2 regions of the Exiguobacterium sp. QJM3NY_9 genome follow, and region 2 is predicted to be linked to the other one. Evidence: a T-box and tRNA genes for the amino acid it is inferred to sense, from the RefSeq annotation. Region 2 holds a T-box; the other holds one or more tRNA genes.
The links. The T-box of region 2 lies ahead of argS (arginine--tRNA ligase). A T-box ahead of a tRNA ligase gene usually reads a tRNA of that ligase, here a tRNA-Arg.
Positions count from the first base shown of each region.

Region 1 (3,397 bases), 240 kb from region 2:
TAACTATAACGGTCCTAAGGTAGCGAAATTCCTTGTCGGGTAAGTTCCGACCCGCACGAAAGGCGTAACGATTTGGGCACTGTCTCAACGAGAGACCCGGTGAAATCATAGTACCTGTGAAGATGCAGGTTACCCGCGACAGGACGGAAAGACCCCATGGAGCTTTACTACAGCCTGATATTGAGGCTTTGTGCATGATGTACAGGATAGGCGGGAGACGTCGAGACCGGAGCGCCAGCTTCGGAGGAGTCACCCTTGGGATACCGCCCTTCATGCATAGAGTCTCTAACTCGCAGCCGTAATCCGGCTGGAGGACCGTGTCAGGCGGGTAGTTTGACTGGGGCGGTCGCCTCCTAAACAGTAACGGAGGCGCCCAAAGGTTCCCTCAGAATGGTTGGAAATCATTCGTAGAGCGCAAAGGCAGAAGGGAGCTTGACTGCGAGACCTACAAGTCGAGCAGGGACGAAAGTCGGGCTTAGTGATCCGGTGGTTCCGCATGGAAGGGCCATCGCTCAACGGATAAAAGCTACCCTGGGGATAACAGGCTGATCTCCCCCAAGAGTCCACATCGACGGGGAGGTTTGGCACCTCGATGTCGGCTCATCGCATCCTGGGGCTGGAGTAGGTCCCAAGGGTTGGGCTGTTCGCCCATTAAAGCGGTACGCGAGCTGGGTTCAGAACGTCGTGAGACAGTTCGGTCCCTATCCGTCGTGGGCGCAGGAAATTTGAGGAGAGCTGTCCTTAGTACGAGAGGACCGGGATGGACGCACCGCTGGTGTACCAGTTGTTCCGCCAGGAGCATCGCTGGGTAGCTACGTGCGGACGGGATAAATGCTGAAAGCATCTAAGCATGAAGCCCCCTCCAAGATGAGATTTCCCTTTGAGTAATCAAGAAAGACCCCTCAGAGACGATGAGGTAGATAGGTCACGGGTGGAAGCATGGTGACATGCGGAGCTGAGTGATACTAATCGGTCGAGGCCTTGTTCTAGCAGATGATTGTTGATGACTTCAGTTTTGAGGGCGCGAGCCCGTCGTCTGGTGACGATAGCCAAGTGGTCACACCCGTTCCCATGCCGAACACGGAAGTTAAGCACTTGAACGCCGAAAGTAGTTGGGGGCTTCCCCCTGTGAGGATAGGACGTTGCCAGGCATACTTTTTTAATAAAGTATTTGACAATTTTGACTGACTAATATAACATTATAGAAGTCGTCAAGTTACCACGGTCCTGTGGTGTAGCGGTTAACATGCCTGCCTGTCACGCAGGAGATCGCGGGTTCGAATCCCGTCAGGACCGCCATTTTTATTTACCGATCTTTTTCATTATGGCTTTGTAGCTCAGTCGGTAGAGCAGAGGACTGAAAATCCTCGTGTCGGCGGTTCGATTCCGTCCAAAGCCACCATTTACACCTGCCGGTGTAGCTCAGCTGGTAGAGCAACTGACTTGTAATCAGTAGGTCGCGGGTTCGACTCCTGTTGCCGGCACCATTTTTCATTTAATATGGCGGTTGTGGCGAAGTGGTTAACGCACCGGATTGTGATTCCGGCATTCGTGGGTTCAATTCCCATCAGTCGCCCCATTTTATTTTTAATTTAATACTAGTTTGTGTCATTAGCTCAGTTGGTAGAGCATCTGACTTTTAATCAGAGGGTCGCAGGTTCGAATCCTGCATGACACACCATTTTTATGCGGGTGTGGCGGAATTGGTAGACGCGCTAGATTTAGGATCTAGTGTCTTTGACGTGGGGGTTCAAGTCCCTTCACCCGTACCATTTATATTTATAATGCGGAAGTAGTTCAGTGGTAGAATACGACCTTGCCAAGGTCGGGGTCGCGGGTTCGAATCCCGTCTTCCGCTCCATTTTTTAAATAGAAGTAACAAAAAATAGCATAATTTGCGGTCGTGGCGGAATGGTAGACGCGCTAGGTTGAGGGCCTAGTGGTGGCAACACTGTGGAGGTTCAAGTCCTCTCGACCGCACTTATTATGCACCCTTAGCTCAGCTGGATAGAGTACTTGACTACGAATCAAGGGGTCGGGAGTTCGAATCTCTCAGGGTGCACTTTTCGGGAAGTAGCTCAGCTTGGTAGAGCACTTGGTTTGGGACCAAGGGGTCGCAGGTTCGAATCCTGTCTTCCCGACCATTATTATTATCGGACTTTGAAAACTGAACGATGAGGCAAAAACGTATCTTCGGATACAAACAATGAATGAAGCGCAAGCTTCGTCAACGTGACTTTGGTCACAAAAACGAGCAAGTCAAACACTTTATGGAGAGTTTGATCCTGGCTCAGGACGAACGCTGGCGGCGTGCCTAATACATGCAAGTCGAGCGCAGGAAGCTCGTGGAACTCTTCGGAGGGAAGCAAGTGGAATGAGCGGCGGACGGGTGAGTAACACGTAAGGAACCTGCCTCAAGGATTGGGATAACTCCGAGAAATCGGAGCTAATACCGGATAGTTCTTCGGACCGCATGGTCCGATGATGAAAGGCGCTTCGGCGTCACCTTGAGATGGCCTTGCGGTGCATTAGCTAGTTGGTGGGGTAATGGCCTACCAAGGCGACGATGCATAGCCGACCTGAGAGGGTGATCGGCCACACTGGGACTGAGACACGGCCCAGACTCCTACGGGAGGCAGCAGTAGGGAATCTTCCACAATGGACGAAAGTCTGATGGAGCAACGCCGCGTGAGTGATGAAGGTTTTCGGATCGTAAAACTCTGTTGTAAGGGAAGAACAGATACGAGAGGTAATGCTCGTATCCTGACGGTACCTTGCGAGAAAGCCACGGCTAACTACGTGCCAGCAGCCGCGGTAATACGTAGGTGGCAAGCGTTGTCCGGAATTATTGGGCGTAAAGCGCGCGCAGGCGGCCTTTTAAGTCTGATGTGAAAGCCCCCGGCTCAACCGGGGAGGGTCATTGGAAACTGGAAGGCTTGAGTACAGAAGAGAAGAGTGGAATTCCATGTGTAGCGGTGAAATGCGTAGAGATGTGGAGGAACACCAGTGGCGAAGGCGACTCTTTGGTCTGTAACTGACGCTGAGGCGCGAAAGCGTGGGGAGCAAACAGGATTAGATACCCTGGTAGTCCACGCCGTAAACGATGAGTGCTAGGTGTTGGGGGGTTTCCGCCCCTCAGTGCTGAAGCTAACGCATTAAGCACTCCGCCTGGGGAGTACGGCCGCAAGGCTGAAACTCAAAGGAATTGACGGGGACCCGCACAAGCGGTGGAGCATGTGGTTTAATTCGAAGCAACGCGAAGAACCTTACCAACTCTTGACATCCCCTTGACCGCTTGAGAGATCAAGTTTTCCCTTCGGGGACAAGGGTGACAGGTGGTGCATGGTTGTCGTCAGCTCGTGTCGTGAGATGTTGGGTTAAGTCCCGCAACGAGCGC
Region 1 covers NZ_CM149679.1:33,695-37,091, forward strand. Annotated here, with positions in the region: rRNA gene AC0VYQ_RS00150 (23S ribosomal RNA) at 1-989, shown strand, start outside; rRNA gene rrf (5S ribosomal RNA) at 1,036-1,151, shown strand; tRNA gene AC0VYQ_RS00160 (tRNA-Asp) at 1,224-1,299, shown strand; tRNA gene AC0VYQ_RS00165 (tRNA-Phe) at 1,327-1,402, shown strand; tRNA gene AC0VYQ_RS00170 (tRNA-Thr) at 1,412-1,487, shown strand; tRNA gene AC0VYQ_RS00175 (tRNA-His) at 1,504-1,579, shown strand; tRNA gene AC0VYQ_RS00180 (tRNA-Lys) at 1,606-1,681, shown strand; tRNA gene AC0VYQ_RS00185 (tRNA-Leu) at 1,689-1,772, shown strand; tRNA gene AC0VYQ_RS00190 (tRNA-Gly) at 1,787-1,861, shown strand; tRNA gene AC0VYQ_RS00195 (tRNA-Leu) at 1,898-1,980, shown strand; tRNA gene AC0VYQ_RS00200 (tRNA-Arg) at 1,989-2,062, shown strand; tRNA gene AC0VYQ_RS00205 (tRNA-Pro) at 2,068-2,144, shown strand; rRNA gene AC0VYQ_RS00210 (16S ribosomal RNA) at 2,268-3,397, shown strand, end outside.
Region 1: it has a tRNA-Arg gene. The T-box ahead of argS (arginine--tRNA ligase) is inferred to sense a tRNA for this amino acid. The anticodon was not compared.

Region 2 (3,397 bases):
AGGCATAATCGTCAGCACTTCCGTCGAAGGCTGCACCATCGTAGCCGCCTTTACGGAGTAACGAGTTGGCACGGGCATTTGTGTACTGAACGTATGGACCCGTCTCCCCTTCGAATTTCAACATCTGCTCGAGATCGAACTCGATATTGTTCATGCGTTCATTTTTAAGGTCATGGAAGATGACTGCGCCGACGCCGACTTGTTGTGCTGTTTGGTCGGCATTCGCAAGGTTCGGATTTTTCTCGGCGATATTTTGTTTTGCGACGTTGATTGCATCTTGAAGGACTTCCTCAAGCAAGACGATCCGCCCTTTACGCGTCGACATCTTTTTGCCATCTTTCATGATAAGCCCGAATGGTACATGGTGCATGCCGTCAACATTATCAAAACCAAGCTTTTTCAAAACTGCAAACAACTGTTTGAAATGGAGCGCTTGTTCTCCGCCGACGACATAAAATGCTTGTTCGAAACGATACGTTTCGAGGCGATAGACAGCCGCTGCCAAGTCGCGTGTCGCGTAAAGCGTCGCGCCATCTTTTTTCTTGATCAGCGCGGGTGGCATACCTTCTGCTTCAAGATCAACGACCATCGCGCCTTCAGACTCGACGAGCAGTTCTTTTTCTTCTAATAAGTCAATGACATGCTGCATTTTGTCATTATAGAAGGCTTCTCCGTTCAGGCTGTCGAACTTTACACCAAGCATGTCATAAACACGGCTGAATTCGACGAGTGAGACTTCACGGAACCATTTCCAAAGAACGGTTGCCTGTTCGTCACCTTGCTCGAGTTTTTTGAACCAGGCCCGACCTTCATCTTCAAGTTCCGGCTTACTTTCTGCTTCTTCATGGAACCGGACATAGAGTTTCAATAGTTCTTTGATTGGCTCAGCCCGGACATCTTCTTCTTTACCCCACATGTTGTAAGCCACCATCAATTTACCAAACTGCGTGCCCCAATCACCTAAGTGGTTGATCCCAACGACGTCATATCCTTTTTTACGTGAAATTTGGTTCAACGCATTTCCGATGACCGTCGAACGCAAATGTCCCATCGAGAACGGTTTTGCGATGTTTGGTGAAGAGAAGTCGGTGACAATCGTCTTCCCATTCGACTCACTTGATCCGTAGTCCGCTTTTTCGTTTAAGACACGATTGACGATTTCTTGTGAGACGACCTCACGGTTCAAGAAGACGTTGACGTATGGTCCGACTGGTTGAACGTTCGCAAAGAGTGGATTATCGATTTTTTCAGCGACATCTACTGCAATCATGTTGGGTGCTTTGCGGAATGCTTTCGCCAACAAGAAGCAAGGGAATGCGAGATCTCCGTGGTCTTCATGTTTCGGTTGTTCAATCAGTTGCTCAATTTGTTCAAGTGTCAATGCGTCTCCGATGACTCCTTGTAAAACTTCAGCATATTGTTGTTTGTAGCTCATTGTATTACCTCCAACAGTTTATTTTTTCCAATAAAAAACGCCCTTTGCGCAACTCGCAAAGAGACGGAATGACCGCGGTACCACTCTTCTTGGTGTCGTTTTCGACACCCACCTTAATTGGGGATAACGGGGTTCCCCCGGCTACGCCTGATCGTTACGATTCGGATAGCGTCTCTGAAGTGCGTTTCACGATTTCTTTGTCCATTCAGGCTTCCACCGTTTCCTGATTCGCTGGCTGACAAGATAAAACCGTTACTTTCTTCGTCATCGACGATTTGATATCTTTCACATTATACGCAATGACTCGATTTCTCTCAACCTTATTTTTTTGTAAATCACTTATCATAATTTCCACAAATCGGGTATAGATACAGAAGGATCGCCACAGAGAGGGGTCTATTCCGCTATGGTTTACTATCGAAAAGTAGCACGTATGAGCTGGATCACTTTAGCACTTATTGTTGTTTTGCTGTTTCTTGCATCGCTTGCCTTTCCCGTCCATATGAACCCAGCGATATCGCTTGGAAATGCAAGTTATCTTCTCATTTTAGTCCTCCTCTTCCAATTCGATAACATCCGCCGTGGTGGGATTTATTATACATTTCAAGAAGGTATTATTTTATTCATTTTTCTTAATTACGGTTTATTGATTGCCGTCATTTTGAGTCAACTCGGTGTCCTGATTTTCCAATTATTTTCGCATAAAAAAGAAATTCGTATAAAACGATTCATCTACCTGTACCCCGTCAACGTCTTATTCGACATCGTCTATATCTCAGTTCCCGCCTCCGCTTACTTGCTACTTGGAGGTCCGACCGGCCCGGGCTTTACTTATACCGAATCACTTATCCCGTTTGTCGGTTATCTGGTGGGTGTCTTTCTTATTTCCTATCTTCAATGCCGATTCGTCAATCGTTTCTTAAACTTAAGGTATGACTGGACCCGCCTCATCCGACTTCAGACACTCGTTTACGGAATCAGTATTTTAAGCGCGCTTCTCGGGATTTGGTTTTATGATGAAAACCCGTTAGTTGCTGCGACTGTCTCGACTTTAATTTTATTCTTATTCAAGCAACTCCTACAACAGCGTGGCGCATCCTTACAAGCTACACACAACGCTAAACGGTTCGACGATGCGAAGGAACGGTTGCTCGTTTCACGCTTTGAACGGGAAGCGATTGAATCCTTACTGATTGATTTACCTCATCTGATTGATTTCTCCGACGGCTGGCTTTCTATTCAGCAGCAACGAAAACAAATCATCTATGACATTCGGACAAAAAAGACAGTTGATGTCTTACCTTTATTTCATACGCTATCGGCGAATGATCTGCGGACTCCGATTCTCTATGGCCTTCGGTTCGACTGGGGAAATGATGTCCAACTCTCGCTTCCCGTCGATCGGCATTCGATGCTCGCGATTCCTTCCATCACAAGTGGAGAAGTCGATGTCTCAATCGTTTTATTTCATCAAATAGCTGATGCTTATGATGAAGCAAAAGCGGATGAAATTTCTCGCCTGCTTCGAACATTTTGCCGCGTACTCGAGCGTTCCCAAGAAAACTTTCAATTGTATGCCGAAAGCCGGACGGATGCCTTGACCGATCTCCCGAACAGTCGTGCTTTTTATGAAGAGGGGGCACGCCAGTTTGCTTCCGAACACTTTCCGCTGTCGATCATCCTGTTTGATATCGACCACTTTAAATACGTCAATGATACGTACGGACATAAAGTCGGGGATCTCGTCTTACGTGAGCTCGGAAGACGGATTAAATACGTCATCCACCGAAACGATCCCGTCTTCGCGGCACGTTATGGGGGGGAGGAATTCGTTGTTTTGATTGCGGATTGCTTACAAGACCAAGCAATCTCCATTGCTGAAGAAATTCGTCACGCCGTTCTCGATCGCCCCTTCATTGTCGACGATCACCATCTCTCTATTACCGTCAGTCTTGGCGTCGA
Region 2 covers NZ_CM149679.1:2,848,932-2,852,328, forward strand. Annotated here, with positions in the region: gene argS (arginine--tRNA ligase) at 1-1,435, opposite strand, end outside; T-box leader at 1,492-1,712, opposite strand; gene AC0VYQ_RS14555 (GGDEF domain-containing protein) at 1,842-3,397, shown strand, end outside.